DNA from 2 places in the Parasphingorhabdus halotolerans genome. Region 1 is predicted to be linked to the other one. Evidence: predicted binding sites of a transcription regulator. Region 1 holds the regulator's gene; the other holds the start of a gene.
The links. The regulator LexA, encoded in region 1, represses DNA repair genes until DNA is damaged. The targets are predictions, from matches to a motif close to GTTCCNCNCTTGTTCT.
Positions count from the first base shown of each region.

Region 2: a site for LexA is predicted at 2,563-2,578, ahead of HF685_RS05770 (DUF4345 domain-containing protein). Genes of this name have one in related genera too.

Region 1 is NZ_CP051217.1:236,944-244,978, forward strand. It holds gene gltX (glutamate--tRNA ligase) at 1-1,373, opposite strand, end outside; gene HF685_RS01245 (ComEC/Rec2 family competence protein) at 1,404-3,680, shown strand; gene lexA (transcriptional repressor LexA) at 3,878-4,591, opposite strand; gene HF685_RS01255 (molybdopterin molybdotransferase MoeA) at 4,699-5,883, opposite strand; gene moaC (cyclic pyranopterin monophosphate synthase MoaC) at 5,880-6,350, opposite strand; gene trpC (indole-3-glycerol phosphate synthase TrpC) at 6,347-7,156, opposite strand; gene trpD (anthranilate phosphoribosyltransferase) at 7,153-8,035, opposite strand, start outside.
Region 2 is NZ_CP051217.1:1,204,446-1,212,480, reverse strand. It holds gene HF685_RS05790 (hypothetical protein) at 1-17, opposite strand, end outside; gene HF685_RS05785 (adenylate/guanylate cyclase domain-containing protein) at 302-1,195, opposite strand; gene HF685_RS05780 (DUF3592 domain-containing protein) at 1,332-1,721, opposite strand; gene HF685_RS05775 (S1/P1 nuclease) at 1,912-2,478, opposite strand; gene HF685_RS05770 (DUF4345 domain-containing protein) at 2,583-2,957, shown strand; gene uvrA (excinuclease ABC subunit UvrA) at 2,966-6,022, opposite strand; gene HF685_RS05760 (tetratricopeptide repeat protein) at 6,426-6,746, shown strand; gene HF685_RS05755 (hypothetical protein) at 6,855-7,241, shown strand; gene gmk (guanylate kinase) at 7,334-7,990, opposite strand.

The sequences.
Region 1 (8,035 bases):
AAAAGTACTAACACGTCAAAAATACCGGGTGAACTGGTGCTTCCCGTTAGTACCGCGCGCATAGGTTGTGCGAGCTTTCCTAACCCCAATTCGGCAGACTCCGCAATCGCTTTGGTTTTTTCTTCCGTTGCTTCGAGCGTCCAGTCTTCCAGATCCATCAAAGCATCGTGAATCGATTTTAGCAATGTCCGTGCATCATTATCTAGCAGAGACTTTGCCTGTTCGTCGAGGCCAAGTGGACGCTTTTTAAAGAGAAAAAGACTATTCTCAGATAATTCGATCAGATTTTTAGCCCTGTTTTTCAAAACCGGCATGGCCTTTGCCAGTAATTCAGTATCGGAATGATCCAATTTCCGATCAAGAAGTTCCTCGATCCCAAGCGTCGTTAATGCAACCAGGGCGCTATCATCGGCGTCACGAATATACTGCCCATTTAGGTTTTGCAGCTTTTTTGCATCAAATCGCGATGGGGATTTGCCCACGCCGTCCAGGCCAAACCACTCGATAGCTTGCGCGCGCGAGATAATCTCGTCATCGCCGTGGCCCCAGCCCAAACGCAGGAGATAATTGAACATCGCGTCTGGCATGATGCCCATGTCGCGATAGGCTTCCACGCCCAGTGCTCCATGCCGTTTTGACAGTTTTGCGCCGTCATTGCCGTGAATCAGCGGGATATGGCCGTAAACAGGTTCCTTCCAGCCCATCGCACGGATCATCGCAAGTTGCCGGAAGGCGTTATTGAGGTGATCATCTCCGCGGATAAGATGGGTCACGCCCATGTCATGATCATCGACGACCACCGCGAGCATATAAGTGGGGGTGCCGTCTGAACGCAGCAATATGAAATCGTCAATCTCGCTGTTTTGCACGGAGACCTCGCCCTGAACGGCGTCGGATATGGTTACTTTGCCAGACTGCTCTGTTTTCAGACGGATAACATAAGGTGCATCGGCCGATGCCTCTGAGGGATCGCGGTCCCGCCAGCGACCATCATAACGCATTGGTTTTTTCTCGGCCTTTTGTTTCTCCCGCATTTCTGCAAGTTCTTCCGATGTTGCGAAACATTTATAGGCATTGCCCGATGCCAGCAGTTCATAAGCGACCTCGGCATGGCGGGCCGCGCGTTCGGATTGGAATACAGGTTCATCATCCCAATCCAGTCCAAGCCATTCCAGACCTTCCAAAATTGCGTCAATTGCTTCCTGAGTCGATCTTGCTGCATCCGTATCTTCAATACGCAACAGTGCTTTGCCGCCATGATGCCGGGCAAAAAGCCAGTTAAACATCGCGGTTCGCGCGCCGCCAATATGCAGAAAACCGGTAGGAGAGGGCGCAAATCGGGTGACGACCGGGTTGGATTGATTAAGATTCACGCTTGGTGCTTCCCTGTGATAAGAAAATTTATGCAAAATGGCTTGAATTCGGAAAGCATTGGCACCGCTAGCGGGTTTCAAGTCACGCCGAATGATCAAGCCCTTAGCACGCGATTTGGTTTGCGACAATTGTTCCCGGCCCGGAATAATCGTCCGAACTGGCAGTGGTTGGAAAAACGGCTTGAGCAGGAGCGCGATCAGCTTGCCCTATGGGCTCCCGTCGCAGTGGCCTGCGGTATAGCCATCTGGTATTTGACCGCGAATCCTTATTCGGCGGTGGCTTTTCTCGCTCTTTGTATCGGAATGGCGACGATTGCGGCGGCGTCGGGAAATGGAAGCAGGTCTGCGCAGGCGATATTTTGGTTCGCTCTTCTAGCGGCGCTGGGATGCGGGTTAATCTGGTTCCGATCCTTGATGGTCGCCGCACCGGCGCTGGAGCGGCCTGTTGTTACCAGTTTTTATGCAGAGATTGAGCAATCCGAAATCGTCGCCGCGCGAGATATTTTGAGACTGACGCTGGCAACGCAGGAGAAACAAAACCTGCCTCCCCGTGTCCGGGTTAATCTTCCATTGGGCAGTGGAGAACAGCTCAAGGAAATCAGCCATTTGCAATCAGGCGCAGTCATTAAACTGCGCGCGCGCTTGATGCCGCCTGCCATGGCGTCTTTGCCCGGCGCCTATGATTTTTCAGAGCGCGCCTGGTTTTCCGGATTAGGGGCAACCGGACAGGTGCTGGGCGATATTGAACTGGTCAAGTCAGCACGGCAGATTCTTCCGACGGAGCAAGTCAGGAGCCAGCTTGCGGCCCATGTTCGGTCACGGATGGATGGGGGAGCGGGGGCCATAGGGGCGACGCTGGCCACGGGCGATCGTGGCGCTATCAGCGAAGCTGATGCGGAAGCCATGCGCCGTAGCGGGCTTGCCCATCTGCTCTCGATCAGCGGGCTTCACGTTACCGCAATAGTGGGCGCGGTTTACCTTGCGGTATTGAGGATATTGGCGCTCTCTCCCTTCCTTGCGCTGCGTTTTCGTTTGCCGATCATTGCCGCCGGTTTTGCGGCCGTCGCGGCGCTAAGCTATACATTAATGACCGGAGCGCAGGTACCAACCATCCGCGCCTGCGTTGCTGCCATGCTGGTCCTGATCGCGCTGATGATGGGCCGCAGCGCGATCACCTTGCGCATGGTTGCAGCCGGCGCGCTTTTTGTTTTGATACTCTGGCCAGAATCTTTGGTTGGGCCGAGTTTTCAACTCAGTTTTGCGGCCGTCACGGCAATTATCGCGCTGCACGAACTTCCCGCTATGAAAAAGCTAATTGCGCGACGCGAGGAGAGCTTGCTCCGGAGGGCAGGCCGCGCTGTGCTGGCGCTGTTTTTGACCGGCCTGGTGGTTGAAATCGCATTGATGCCGATAGCACTTTATCATTTCCACAAAGCGGGAATTTATGGGGCACTCGCAAATATCATTGCTATTCCGCTCACGACCTTTCTGATTATGCCGCTGGAGGCACTCGCGCTGCTGCTAGATAGCGTAGGCCTCGGCGCGCCTGTCTGGTGGATGTGTGAAAAAATGCTTGGTTTTCTGCTAGCACTAGCCCATTTTGTTTCTACAAGACCGGGCGCTGTCACCATGCTGCCAACAATGTCCACCGGAGCCTTCGCACTGGTAATTTTTGGCGGGATATGGATGTGTTTATGGCGAGAGAAATGGCGCTACTTAGGGACAATTCCCATTGCGATTGGCGCGTTGTTTATCGTCGGAACCCGCGCGCCTGATATCTATATTACGGGCGATGGTCGCCATGTCGGTATTCGCAGCGATGGTGGAGATCTCGCGATGCTGCGAACCCGCAGCGGTGATTTTATCCGCAACATGGTGCTCGAAAATGCTGGCGTCGATGGCGAAGCAATGGCGCTGGAAGATTGGCCAAACGCGGATTGTAACAACGACAGTTGCACGGTTACTTTAAACAAAGAGGGTCGGGACTGGATATTGCTGGCGACCCGCAGTTCGTATTACATTCCCGCTATGGCTTTGGCAGCCGCATGCCGCCGCGCCGATATCGTGGTGAGCGAGCGCCGATTGCCGAACAGTTGCGAACCGCGATGGCTGAAAGTTGACCGCGATATGCTCCGCAAAGTTGGCGGTATGACAATCAATCTGGAAAATTCCGAAATCCACACAGTATTGCAGCGAACCGGACGTCACCCGTGGACGCGCTTTGAGACTGAGCAGTCGATGGCGGAGCGCGCGTCGAAGGCCAGGAAACCCTATGAAGGCATCACGCGGGAGGAACCCCACGAATAAAGTAGTTCAAAACTATGCAAAACTTGGCCTTCGATCAGGCCTATTTAGTAGTGAGCAGGTTGAAGCGCAGATTGGTCAAGCCATCCTTCGGCTGCATCAGGATGAGCGGGCAGCTGATTTCGACCATCCAAGACGAATTATGCAACGAACCTCGCGCAGCTTGACGATCAGGCGCCTTGATCAAGCGCAGACAAAATCTAGTTATAGCGCCGCAGCAGTCCCGCCATTTTACCCTGAACGCGGACTTCTCCCGGACCATATATCTGCGGTTCATAGGCAGGATTGGCCGGATCCAGCCGGACATTGCCATTCTCTCTCCGCAAATATTTCAGCGTTGCTTCTTCATCATGGATCAACGCAACGACAATCTCGCCATCGCGTGCGATTTCGGTGCGCTGTATAAGCGCAAAGTCACCATCCAATATACCCGCTTCAATCATCGAGTCGCCCGAAACTTCCAGCGCATAATGCTCGCCGGGGCCAAGCAGGGCAGCCGGAACGCTCAGCGCCGTCTCGCCCTCAATCGCTTCGATAGGAACGCCAGCTGCGATGCGGCCATGTAGCGGAATTTCAATAACATCATCATTTGCAACAGCGCGTCTAACTTTTGGCAAAGCCTGAGGTGCCTGCGTTGGAACAGTTTTTTGTATCGACGTTATTTCGACAACATTGCTCGTGCTCGCCGCAGCCATACCGCCTTCAGGCAATTTCAAAACTTCCAGCGCACGAGCCCGGTTTGGCAGCCGGCGAATAAACTCCCGTTCTTCCAATGCACTAATCAGCCGATGAATACCGGATTTGGACTTGAGTCCCAGTTCATCTTTCATCTCCTCAAAAGATGGCGAAACTCCCGTTTCCTTGAGGCGAACGTCTATGAAGCACAAAAGTTCATGTTGCTTGGTAGTGAGCATATTCCGGTTCCCATTTCAGAACGAATAAAGAACAATTATGAAACAAACAGGGGCATGTCAAGCCTATACTGATTATCCCTTGTTCTATCGCGCCACGCACCAGCCAATCAGATCGAAATATAATGGACTGTGCCTCCCGCAAGTTCTTCATCCGAATTTGCTGGTCGATATAGCAGGGCATTGGCCGCCGCCAGTACCGATAGTTTTGCGCTGTCCTGGCTATCAAAAGCGGTGATGCCAACGGAATCAACTTGCGCTCTCAGGAATTGCGCGCGGTTTTGGGTGGGTGGCAGGGTGGTTGTCGTTTGTGCGCTTCGATATTTGGGCAAATATTCGGCTGCGCCTGCCATGTATCGGACTAGTGGCAACAAAAGCAATGTAGCGCTGACAAAAGCTGACCCGGGGTTTCCGGGGAGGGCGAGAACCACGCTATTGCCGAGCTTTCCCGACATAACGGGTTTGCCGGGCTTCATCGCTATTTTATGGAAATCTATGGTGCCACCCAATCGTTCAAATGCCGGCGCGACCAGATCGTGATCGCCAACTGATGCGCCGCCTATGGTGACGATAATGTCGCAGTCCCGCGCGCTGTCCAGCGCGGCGCACAGCGCGTCCATATTGTCTGCTATGCGGCTCAGAGCGCGGGTTTCCCCGGTAAGACCTGCCAGCATGGCTGACACCATGACGTCATTGCTTGCGGGTATCTGGTGGGAACGGGCGCGCGCACCCGGTTCTACAAGTTCGTCTCCAGTGGATACGACCGCAACGTTGGGTTTTTGGTGCGCAGGAAGTTCGCCATATCCGGCAATTACTGCATGGCCGAGCGCTGCTGGCGAAAGCCATGTGCCTTTGCTGAGCGCAATGTCCCCTCTGCAAAAATCACTGCCTATGCGGCGGACATGACGGCCTTGTTCCGGCGAAGGTTCGGCTATGAGGCTGATAACATTGCCATCGGTTTCAACATTTTCCTGCATCACAACAGTATCCGCGCCACCTGGTAGCAGTGCACCAGTAAAAATACGCGCGGTCTGGCCGGATTTCAGTGGTGGACAAGGTTCACTGCCAGCTTTGCATTCACCAACGCACGTCCAGGGACCAGCGCGGTCTTCAAACCGGATAGCGTAGCCATCCATGGCAGACATATCGGCTGCGGGTTGATTGCGATGCGCAGCAATATCCGCTGCGAGATAGCGGCCAAGGGCTTGTGCTATGGGAACGGTCTCAATTGGTAGTCGCGTCGCCAAGGAAACAAGACGCTGCTGCGCCTCTTCCAATGGCAGAAGCGCGCTCATTTTGCCCACCACTCGCCTGATTTTCCACCGGTTTTCGACAGCAGCCGGATATCGCTGATGATCATGTCCTTTTGCACCGCTTTGGACATATCATAAATTGTTAAAAGAGCGATAGAAGTTGCTGTTAATGCTTCCATTTCTACACCGGTCTTTCCCGTAAGCCGTGCAAGTGTCTCCACCCGTATGCCATCATCCACAAACGTGAAATCAACGGACACTTTGCTCAATGCTAGAGGGTGGCAAAGCGGCATCAAGTCGCTGGTTTTCTTGGCCGCCATGATTCCAGCAATCCGCGCGGTTGCGAGCACATCGCCCTTGTTCAGCATATTAGCCTTTATAGCCTCCATCGTCTCCATCGCCATGGTGATTTTGCCTTCGGCCCGCGCTTCGCGCACGGTGTCCGCCTTGCCGGAAACATCGACCATATGGGCCGCGCCGTCGCCGTCAATATGCGTGAGTTTGCTCATGGTGCATTTTCCATCGATTGTCCGCTTAACAGCAGCCGGGTCGCCGCTTCGACATCGGGTTGGCGCATCAGGGACTCGCCGACCAGAAATGAACGTGCCCCGGCCTCGGCCAGGCGCTGGCAATCCGCATGGGTGAATATGCCGCTTTCCGAAACCATGATCCTGTCCTCCGGCACCAGCGCAGCAAGGCTTTCTGTTTGCTCAAGAGACGTTTCGAACGTCTTGAGATTACGGTTGTTAATGCCCAGCAGGGGTGATTGCAGTTTAAGCGCGCGTTCCAGCTCGATGGCATCATGCACTTCAATCAGCACATCCATGCCGTGTTTTATTGCCGTCGCTTCTATTTCTGCCGCCAGAACATCATCCAGCGCTGCCATGATGATGAGAATGGCATCTGCTCCCAGAGCGCGTGATTCCAGCACTTGCCAGGGATCGACCATAAAATCTTTGCGCAGGCAAGGCAGATGGGTCGCGGCTCGTGCGGCCACCAGATATTCATCCGCGCCCTGGAAATAAGGTTGATCTGTAAGGATCGACAGACAAGCGGCACCGCCAGCCTCATAGGCGCGGGCATGGCTTGGCGGGTCAAAATCAGAACGGATTAGACCTTTGGACGGGCTGGCTTTTTTAATCTCGGCGATCAGCGCAAAGCCTTCGCGCGATTTCCCCTCAATCGCCCTGATAAACCCGCGCGGAGGGTCTTGCGCTGCTATCTGCATGTGCATGGCGCTGTGCGATATTGCCGCCTGGCGCTCAATCACATGGCCGCGCTTCATGTTGCAAATTTCGGTCAGCTTATCGGTCATTGGTTGGCAATCCAGCAATTCAGGAGCGCATTGGCAAGGCCTTTGTCGATGGCCTCAGCCGCTTCTTCCACACCGTCTTCCCAGCTTTGGACTTCTTCCGCCACGAGCAACGCACCAGCGCTGTTTAGCAACACAGCATCACGATAGGCAGATTTTTCACCAAGCAGGAGTTGCCTTAAAGCTGCGGCATTAAAATGTGCGTTGCCGCCTTTTATTGCATTGGCATCATGGCGTTTAAGGCCGACATCTTCCGGCGCAATCACGCTGTAGGCAATCTGACCGCCTTCGATCATAGCCACTTTGCTTGGTCCGGAGATACTTAACTCGTCCAGTCCTTCTTCACCCGATACAATCATGGCTTTCTCATAGCCAAGCCCGGCAGCAGCTTGCGCGTAGGTTTCGACCAAATCAGGCGAGGCAACGCCGATAAGTTGTCGTTTGACCTTTGCCGGATTGCATAATGGACCAAGCAGGTTGAAGATGGTGCGGCGCCCTATTTCTTTGCGTATCGGTGCCAGCGAGCCAAGGGCTGGGTGATGATTGGGCGCAAAGAAAAACGCGATGCCAATCTCGCGCAGGCTCTCTTCGCCATTGGTAGCCGCTTTCGCGAGGTCCAACCCCAGGGCTTCTAATGTATCAGCAGCGCCGGATTTACTCGAAGCGGCACGATTTCCGTGTTTCGCCATCGGAATATCGCAGGCAGCGACGACCAAAGCCGTTGCGGTTGAGATATTGAGGCTATGACTGCCGTCGCCGCCCGTGCCGCAAACATCGATAGCATTGGCAGGAGCTTCAACAGCGACCATCCGGGCGCGCATTTCTGTGGCCGCTGCCATAATTTCTGTCGCGGTTTCGGTTCGTTCGGCCAACTCGACCAGA
Region 2 (8,035 bases), 970 kb from region 1:
TGAACTTGTTTCAGCATCCCCGGAGATTATACCCGAACCGATGGATATCCTGAGCCGTCAGACCGCCGCAGGCAACCAGGTTCAGCATGGCTAGTTTTCTCCTCCAACCGCTCATCCTAAGCCTTTCGAAGGACCCGCTCATCCTCGCACCGTTCATCCTGAGTTTGTTGAAGGATCGCGCAAAATCATCCTGAAAACCTATAACCCATTCCTTTTGTTGCCCATAGCTGCGGAGAGGCAGCTATGGTTGGTTGAAAGGAGTTAGGTTAACCTATTTGGTGCGGTGTAGGAAAGGTTGAAACTATTTCGATTTGTTATTGGTTGAGCTCGATTCAATAATTGGCCCTAATCCCGGCCCCAATAACTGCTCCATTATACCGGACATGTTAGTCATGAGGCCTAACAGTTCTTCCTTTTCAATATCGGTTCCCGTTGTGAATGGGAATTTTACCATTTCCATCATTTTATCGTTCTGAGAAGATAGTTGAATATCGATTGGAATGTTACTTGCTATGTAATCTTCGTTTTCTCCGATATACTGAGAAACAGGTATTTTTCTTTTGTGCTTCACCGTGATAGATCCAATATCACGAAATTTCTCTTCAAGTTGATTATCAGTAGTCATGTCGATTAGGTTGTTGAAAGCCTGATCTGTTACCAAAATTTGTTTGGGATCTGCATAGCTCATAATTCTGGCAGCATCGTTTATACATCCGCCAGCGACATTTACTAAGCCATTTATATCATTATATAAAATGCATTTCCCTTCATTAATTCCGATTCTCAAATTATAGTGAGTATGGCAATTGCACCATCCTGCGTCTTCAAATTTTTCGCACGGATTGCTTTCGATATTTTCATAGATATTTTTCAATAAGTTGGTTGCGAAGTTCAGTCCGACCATTTGCAATCCGGAAAATGTAAAACATATAGCTGCACCGTCACCTGTCGGAATTCGGATTACGTCAGTGGAGAAATTGAGGTTATTGTTTTGGATATATTCAATATTACTTTGGCCCACACGATTGAGGCACTCAGAAATATCGATTTGTAGTTGTTCGATAATTTTTTTCTGTATCGTTGATTTTCGTTTAGAATAATCAACGATATCTATGAATACGATTTGAGCATCGACTGCTCCGTGTTTCCTAGTCAATATGTCGTCTAAGTGTTTGCTTTTTTTTGTATCTGACATTTAGTATCTCAATACCCCTAAGACTAGGCAGATTAGAACGTAATTTTATTTTTGTAAACGGGGCAAAGCGTTGAGCGACAAATTCGCGTCGAGAGAGATATTGTTAGAGTAAAAGGCAAAACACTTTTTACTAACCTCACCACCACCCCGTAATCTCCATCACCAGCACTGCAAACGCATAGCCCAGCGTTGCGTACATCAGACCGCGGAAGACGGGGTAGGGGATGCGGGCTTTTTCGGGGTGGCCGGAGGGGTGGACGACTTCGACGCTTTCGCCGATCACCGGCGTGGGGAAGGGCGTGTAGAGCCGGTCGCGGACCTCGATCGGCTGGCCGCGTTCGTCGGGGAAGCGGAACACCGGGCTGTACATCGTGGCGCCGTCATCCCGCAGCAGATGGTGGCGGACAATCTTCGCCTGCACGCGGCGCACGGGCCCCCGGATAAACGGCGCATCCGCCCGCAAAGCCAGCAACAGTCCCGCCGCCACCAGGGCCAGGCTTAACCAGAGGATGATGGTTTCGATCATGGGTCAGATTTCGCTTTGTGCCTTCTCCCTTGAGGGAGAAGGATGTGCAGACTTGCGAACTTGTTCGCTAGTCGTAGCTGGAAGAGGGTGTTCTGCATTTGAGATCGTTCACCCTCACCCAGCTTTGACCAGGCAGCAAGCTGCCAAGTCGTCGCAACCCTCTCCCTGATAGGGCGAGGGGCCTTTGCCCCTATTCCGCAAACAGATGATCCAGATAGGCCGCGAGGCGGACGCCGCCCTGTTTCAGCCGCAGGTTCATGTCTGCGGTATGCTTGTAGATATAATCATAGGACAGGTTGGGGATCGCCGGATATTCGGGGTTGGGCGGGTTGTCGGGGTCAAACGGATAGATGCGGTCGCGCATGACTATGTTCTCCGCGATCCATGTCTGCGGGTTTATGTCGGTCCATTGCTGCCGTTCCTCTTCGGTGACCGCATCGCCGACGGGCTTGCCTTCATTGTCGGTGGGCTTTTTTGCCGTCGCATAGGTTTCTCCCGGCGGCACGGTGACATAATGCCAGGGCGGCGTCTCATCGCGCCAGAAACCGCTGGGGTCCGAGCGCATGAAGTCGGGCCAGGTCGATGCCTCGGCAATGGACTTCACGCTCAGTATGCCAGTGATCGCTGCGCGGGTTTTCTCGGCGATATGAGAGTCCGCAATCTTGCCGGTGACGCGGTGGCCATTGGTGCCCCAGGCGAGGGCGGATTGCGGAAGAATCGCGAGCGTCGCAGCGGCGACCAGGGAGAATATTTTCATAGGCCGGGAGCTATCACGCAGGTCGCGGCCTGTCCATGCCGGACGGCGTTTGACACCGGCCAGCGGGCGTGCAAAACGCTATCGCAAACAGGGGGAGAACACGCATGAACGCATTTCGCATTGTCACCATTTTAATCGGGCTGGTGCCGATATTTCTGGGTGTGACCGGGATTATTTTCGGTGCGGCGGAACATAATGGCGGCGCAGATGCTGCAGCGGCGCTGGACAATCAATATCGCTATCTCGCAGGCGTTTACATCGCGGTCGGGGCGATGATCCTCTATTCTGCGGGCGATGTTAAAGGCCGGGCGATACTGCTGCGTTTTGCACTGCTAGGCTGGGTACTCGGCGCTGTCGGCAGAATGGTTTCCTGGGCAAGTTTGGGTGAGCCAGCGAGCTGGCAAGTGAGCGGGCTGGCGATCGAGCTGATCGTTCCGGCGGTGATGATTTTGTGGCAAGCGCGGGTGGTGAAGGGCTAGTTTGCCCTTTACCTCGCCTTCTGCTTGGCCAGCATCTCCTTGAGATAGCCGCCGGTATAGCTGCCCTTGACCTTGGCGACCTCCTCCGGTGTGCCTTGCGCGACAATTTCGCCGCCGCGTACGCCGCCTTCGGGGCCGAGGTCGAGGATATGGTCGGCGGTCTTGATGACATCGAGATTATGCTCGATCACGATCACGCTATTGCCCTGTTCCACCAGCCGCTGCAGCACTTGCAGCAGCTTGCGAACGTCCTCGAAATGCAGGCCGGTGGTGGGCTCGTCCAAGATGTAGAGCGTCTGCCCAGTTGATCGTTTGGATAGCTCCTTGGCCAGTTTGACCCGTTGTGCCTCGCCGCCCGAGAGCGTGGTCGCCTGCTGGCCGACCTTCACATAGCCCAGACCGACCTCGTAAAGCATCGCCATTTTGTCGCGGATTGGCGGCACCGCCTTGAAGAAGCTCACCGCATCCTCGACCGTCATGTCGAGGATATCGGCGATCGATTTGCCCTTGAACTTCACTTCCAGCGTTTCGCGGTTATAGCGCTTGCCGCCGCATTCCTCGCAGGTGACATAGACATCGGGGAGGAAGTGCATCTCGATCTTGATCAGCCCGTCGCCGCGACACACTTCGCAGCGGCCACCCTTGACATTGAAGCTGAAACGCCCCGGTTTGTACCCGCGCGCGCCCGATTCCGGCAGGCCGGCGAACCAGTCGCGAATATTGGTGAAAGCCCCGGTGTAGGTCGCCGGGTTGGAGCGGGGCGTGCGGCCAATCGGCGACTGGTCGATATCAATCACCTTGTCGCAATATTCCAGACCGGTAATCTTGTCGTGCTTGCCCGCGATAATCCGCGCGCCATTGAGCGTCCGCGCCGCTGCTGCGTAGAGCGTGTCGATGGTGAGCGACGATTTTCCTGAACCAGATAGGCCGGTAATGCACGTAAATGTACCTAATGGGATAGAAGCTGTGATATTCTGCAGGTTATTCGCCTGCGCGCCGTGGACAGTGATTTTCTTGCCATTGCCCTTGCGGCGCTTGGCCGGAATTTCAATTTCACGCGTGCCATTGAGATAGGCGGCGGTCAGTGATTTCTTGGACTTGAGGATCTGCTTGAGCGAGCCTTCCGCCACCACCTCGCCGCCGTGCACACCGGCGCCCGGCCCCATATCCACCACCCAATCCGCAGTGCGGATCGCATCTTCATCATGCTCGACGACAATCACGGTATTGCCGAGATCACGCAGCCGTTTGAGCGTCGTCAGCAGCCGGTCGTTATCCCGCTGGTGCAGGCCAATGCTGGGTTCATCGAGCACATAAAGCACGCCGGACAATCCCGATCCGATTTGCGAGGCGAGCCTGATCCGCTGGCTCTCGCCGCCCGACAATGTCCCGCTGGTCCGGTCGAGATTGAGATAGTCCAGCCCGACATTATTGAGGAACCCCAGCCGCTCGATAATCTCCTTGAGGATCGGCTCGGCAATCTGGCTCTGCGTCTTGTCCAGTTTCGCGCCCAACGCTTGAAAAAATGCCAGCGCATCGCCAACGCTGCGGCGGGTGGAGATGGAAATGTCTTCGCCCGCAATCTTCACCGCCAGCGCTTCCGGTTTCAACCGCGCGCCGTGACAGGTCTCGCACGGGGCCGCCGCCTGAAATTTGGCCAGCTCTTCCTGCATCCAGGCGCTTTCGGTCTGCAGCATGCGGCGATTGAGATTGCCGACGACGCCTTCAAACGGCTTCTTCACTTCATAGGATTTGCGCCCGTCCTGAAAGCGCAAAGTGACCGGCAGGCCCTGCGTGCCGTTCAGAACGATATCGCGATGATGTTCGCTCAATTCATTCCACGGCGTATCCAGCGAAAACTCGAAATGTTTCGCGATGCTGCCGAGCACCTGCATATAATAAGGCGAAGGCGGATTGGATTTTGCCCACGGCACCACAGCGCCCTTCTTGATGCTCAGCGCCGGGTTGGGGACAATGAGTTGCGTGTCGAAATGCAGCTTTTCGCCCAGACCGTCACACGAGGGACAAGCGCCCTGCGGCGCGTTAAACGAGAACAGGCGCGGCGCGATTTCCTCGATAGTGAAGCCGCTAACCGGACAGGCGAACCGTTCGCTGAACACGATGCGGTTGTCCGGCAGGCCGGTGCCTTTCATTTTCCCGCCCAACTGCGGTATATCAGGTCCTTCGACAAGCTCGGGACGAGCGGATTTTTTTAACGCGATACCATCTTTAATGTCCGTTCGTGCTGAGCCTGTCGAAGTACGATTGTCGCCAGGCTCTGGTTTGAACAAGGCGCTTGCTTCATTAACTCCGCCCTTATCCGCCAAAGCCTCGGCAACCGTCCCCTCAGCCAGATCCACAAACGCCAGCCCATCAGCCAGCCTGAGCGCGGTTTCAAAGCTATCCGCTAGCCGCGTTTCCAGCCCTTCGCGCACTACCAGGCGGTCAACCACGACTTCAATGTCATGCTTGACCTTCTTGTCGAGCTTGGGCGTCTCTTCAATATCGTAAAATTCGCCATCGACTCGGACCCGGGTGAAACCGGCTTTCTGCCATTCGAGCAGTTCCTTGCGATACTCGCCCTTGCGCCCGCGCACGACCGGGGCGAGCAGATAGAAGCGCGTTTTTTCCGGCAGCAACATCACCCGGTCGACCATCTGCGATACGGTCTGCGCGGTAATCGGCAGCCCGGTTGCGGGCGAATAAGGCACCCCGGCCCGCGCCCACAGCAGCCGCATATAATCGTAAATCTCGGTCACCGTCGCGACCGTTGAACGCGGATTGCGGCTGGTGGTTTTCTGCTCGATGGAGATGGCGGGGGACAGACCCTCGATATGCTCGACATCGGGCTTCTGCATCATCTCCAGAAACTGCCGTGCGTAGGCGGAGAGCGATTCCACATAACGCCGCTGCCCCTCGGCGTAGATAGTGTCGAACGCGAGCGATGATTTCCCGCTGCCGGACAGGCCGGTAATCACGATCAACTTGTCGCGTGGCAGATCAATATCAACGCCTTTGAGATTATGCTCCCGGGCGCCCTTAACTTTAATGTGGGTCAAACTCATGCGCGTGCTTTGCCGAAGATGCCGGAGAGAGTCCAGCGGGTCATTGGGACAGGGTTCGGTGAATAGTATGTTCTGTTTTTGTTCGCGATGCAAGAAAGAGATTTCGCTGCCTAGTCGCGTCATGGATTGGCCAGACGTTGCAGCTATATCGAAACCCGTCCGCCGTTTGTCGAAAACCCTCGAGGCTTGCAAAAAATCTTGCTATGGTCCTATCCAGCCACTTTGCGCTCCAGAAACGGCAACCTTCGGGCGTGCGACGGCTGAACAAATGGGGGATGGTGTCATGACTTTGGGTACGCGTAAACGGGCTTCGCGGGATCAATTGCCTACCGCATGGGCATGCTCCAGATCCGGCGGGGCTCTTCTCCGCTTCCTGCCCCTATAGGGAGCGGCAGTCGCTGCCATGGTGACGCCATCCCCCTTTGCATCGCCGCTATTGGCACAGGCAGCAGCCCCGGCACCCTCTCCGGAACAGGTCGCAGCGGATCAGTTGATGGCGGATGAAAACTGGGAAGGTGCGGTCACGGCCTTTCGAAAACTCCTCAAATCCGATCCCGATAATGCCGCCAACCGGGCCAGCCTGGGGCAGGCGCAGCATCGCGGCGGCAATGCCAAGGCCGCCCGCCAATCCTATCTGAAGGCGCTCGAAAACGGATTTCAGCCGGCCTCCCGCCTGCGCTATCGCCTCGCGCTGATTGCGTTGGAAACGGGCGATTCCGGCTAAGCGCTGACCCAGCTGGAAGAGATTGCCAAGGCCGGTTCGCAGATTGGCCGGGTCATCAAGGGAACAGCGCAATTTGCCCCGATTGCCGGCGATCCGCGCTATGCTGCGGTGCTCAAGGCGACCACGCCGTGCGCAATCGATGATTATCGCGCGTTTGATTTCTGGCTGGGTAGCTGGGATGTCACCGTGGCGGGCGCCAGTGCACCCACGGCTGTCAACCATATCACCACCGCCCAGGATGGCTGTGTGGTGCTCGAGGATTATACGAATAACGCGTTTTCCGGACGGAGCATCAATTTCAATGACCAGCAAACCGGCAAATGGCACCAGAGCTGGATGGGCAATGGCGGCGGCGCGGTCTATCTCGAAGGCGGGCTTAGCGAAAAAGGCGAAATGGTGCCCACCGATGCCGAACTGCCGGCGGTCAAGGCGACCAATACCATCAATTTGGTGACCTGGACACCGCTATCCGACGGCCGGGTTCGCCAGCACTGACAGAATTCATCGGACGGCGGCAAGACCTGGACCACCAGTTTCGACGGCTATTACAAAAGGCAGGAAGCCACGCAAGCGGACTGAGCCCCGCGTCACTCCGCCACCAAATCCCTGACAAAACCAATCAGCCCGGTCTGCCGCGCCCGGCGCAAGCGTTCGGTCGAGAGAATCTGTTTTACCTTGGCGAAGCAGGCGTCGAGATCATCGTTGATCAGCACATAGTCATAGCCATCCCAGTGGCTGATCTCGCTGGTAGCCCGCTGCATGCGGCTGTCGATGATTTCATTGCTATCGGTGGCGCGGCTTTCCAGCCGGTCTCTTAGCTCTGCCAGAGTTGGTGGCAGGATGAAAACCCGCACGACATCTTGCCCGGCGCGTTGATAGAGTTGCTGGGTGCCCTGCCAATCGATATCGAACAAAACATCCTGGCCGTGTTCCAGGCTCTTCTGGACCGGCGCGGCCGGGGTGGCGTAGCGGTGGCCAAATACGGTTGCATATTCGAGAAATGCATGGTCAGCGACCATTTCCTCAAATTCATCACCAGTGACGAAATAATAATCCTTGCCGTGTTCCTCGCCAGGACGCTGGGCGCGGGTGGTGACAGACACGGACATCGCGATTTCATCATCGGCCCCCAGCAACATACGGGCCAGCGTCGATTTGCCAGCGCCGGATGGAGAGGAAAGAACAAATAAAAGCCCGCGGCGGCTCAGTTTGTCGTTGCTATGTGAAGAAATATCGTCGGCCATAGCGGCTATTGGCCGAGAACGGCGCAGTGCGTCAAGATGCTTGTC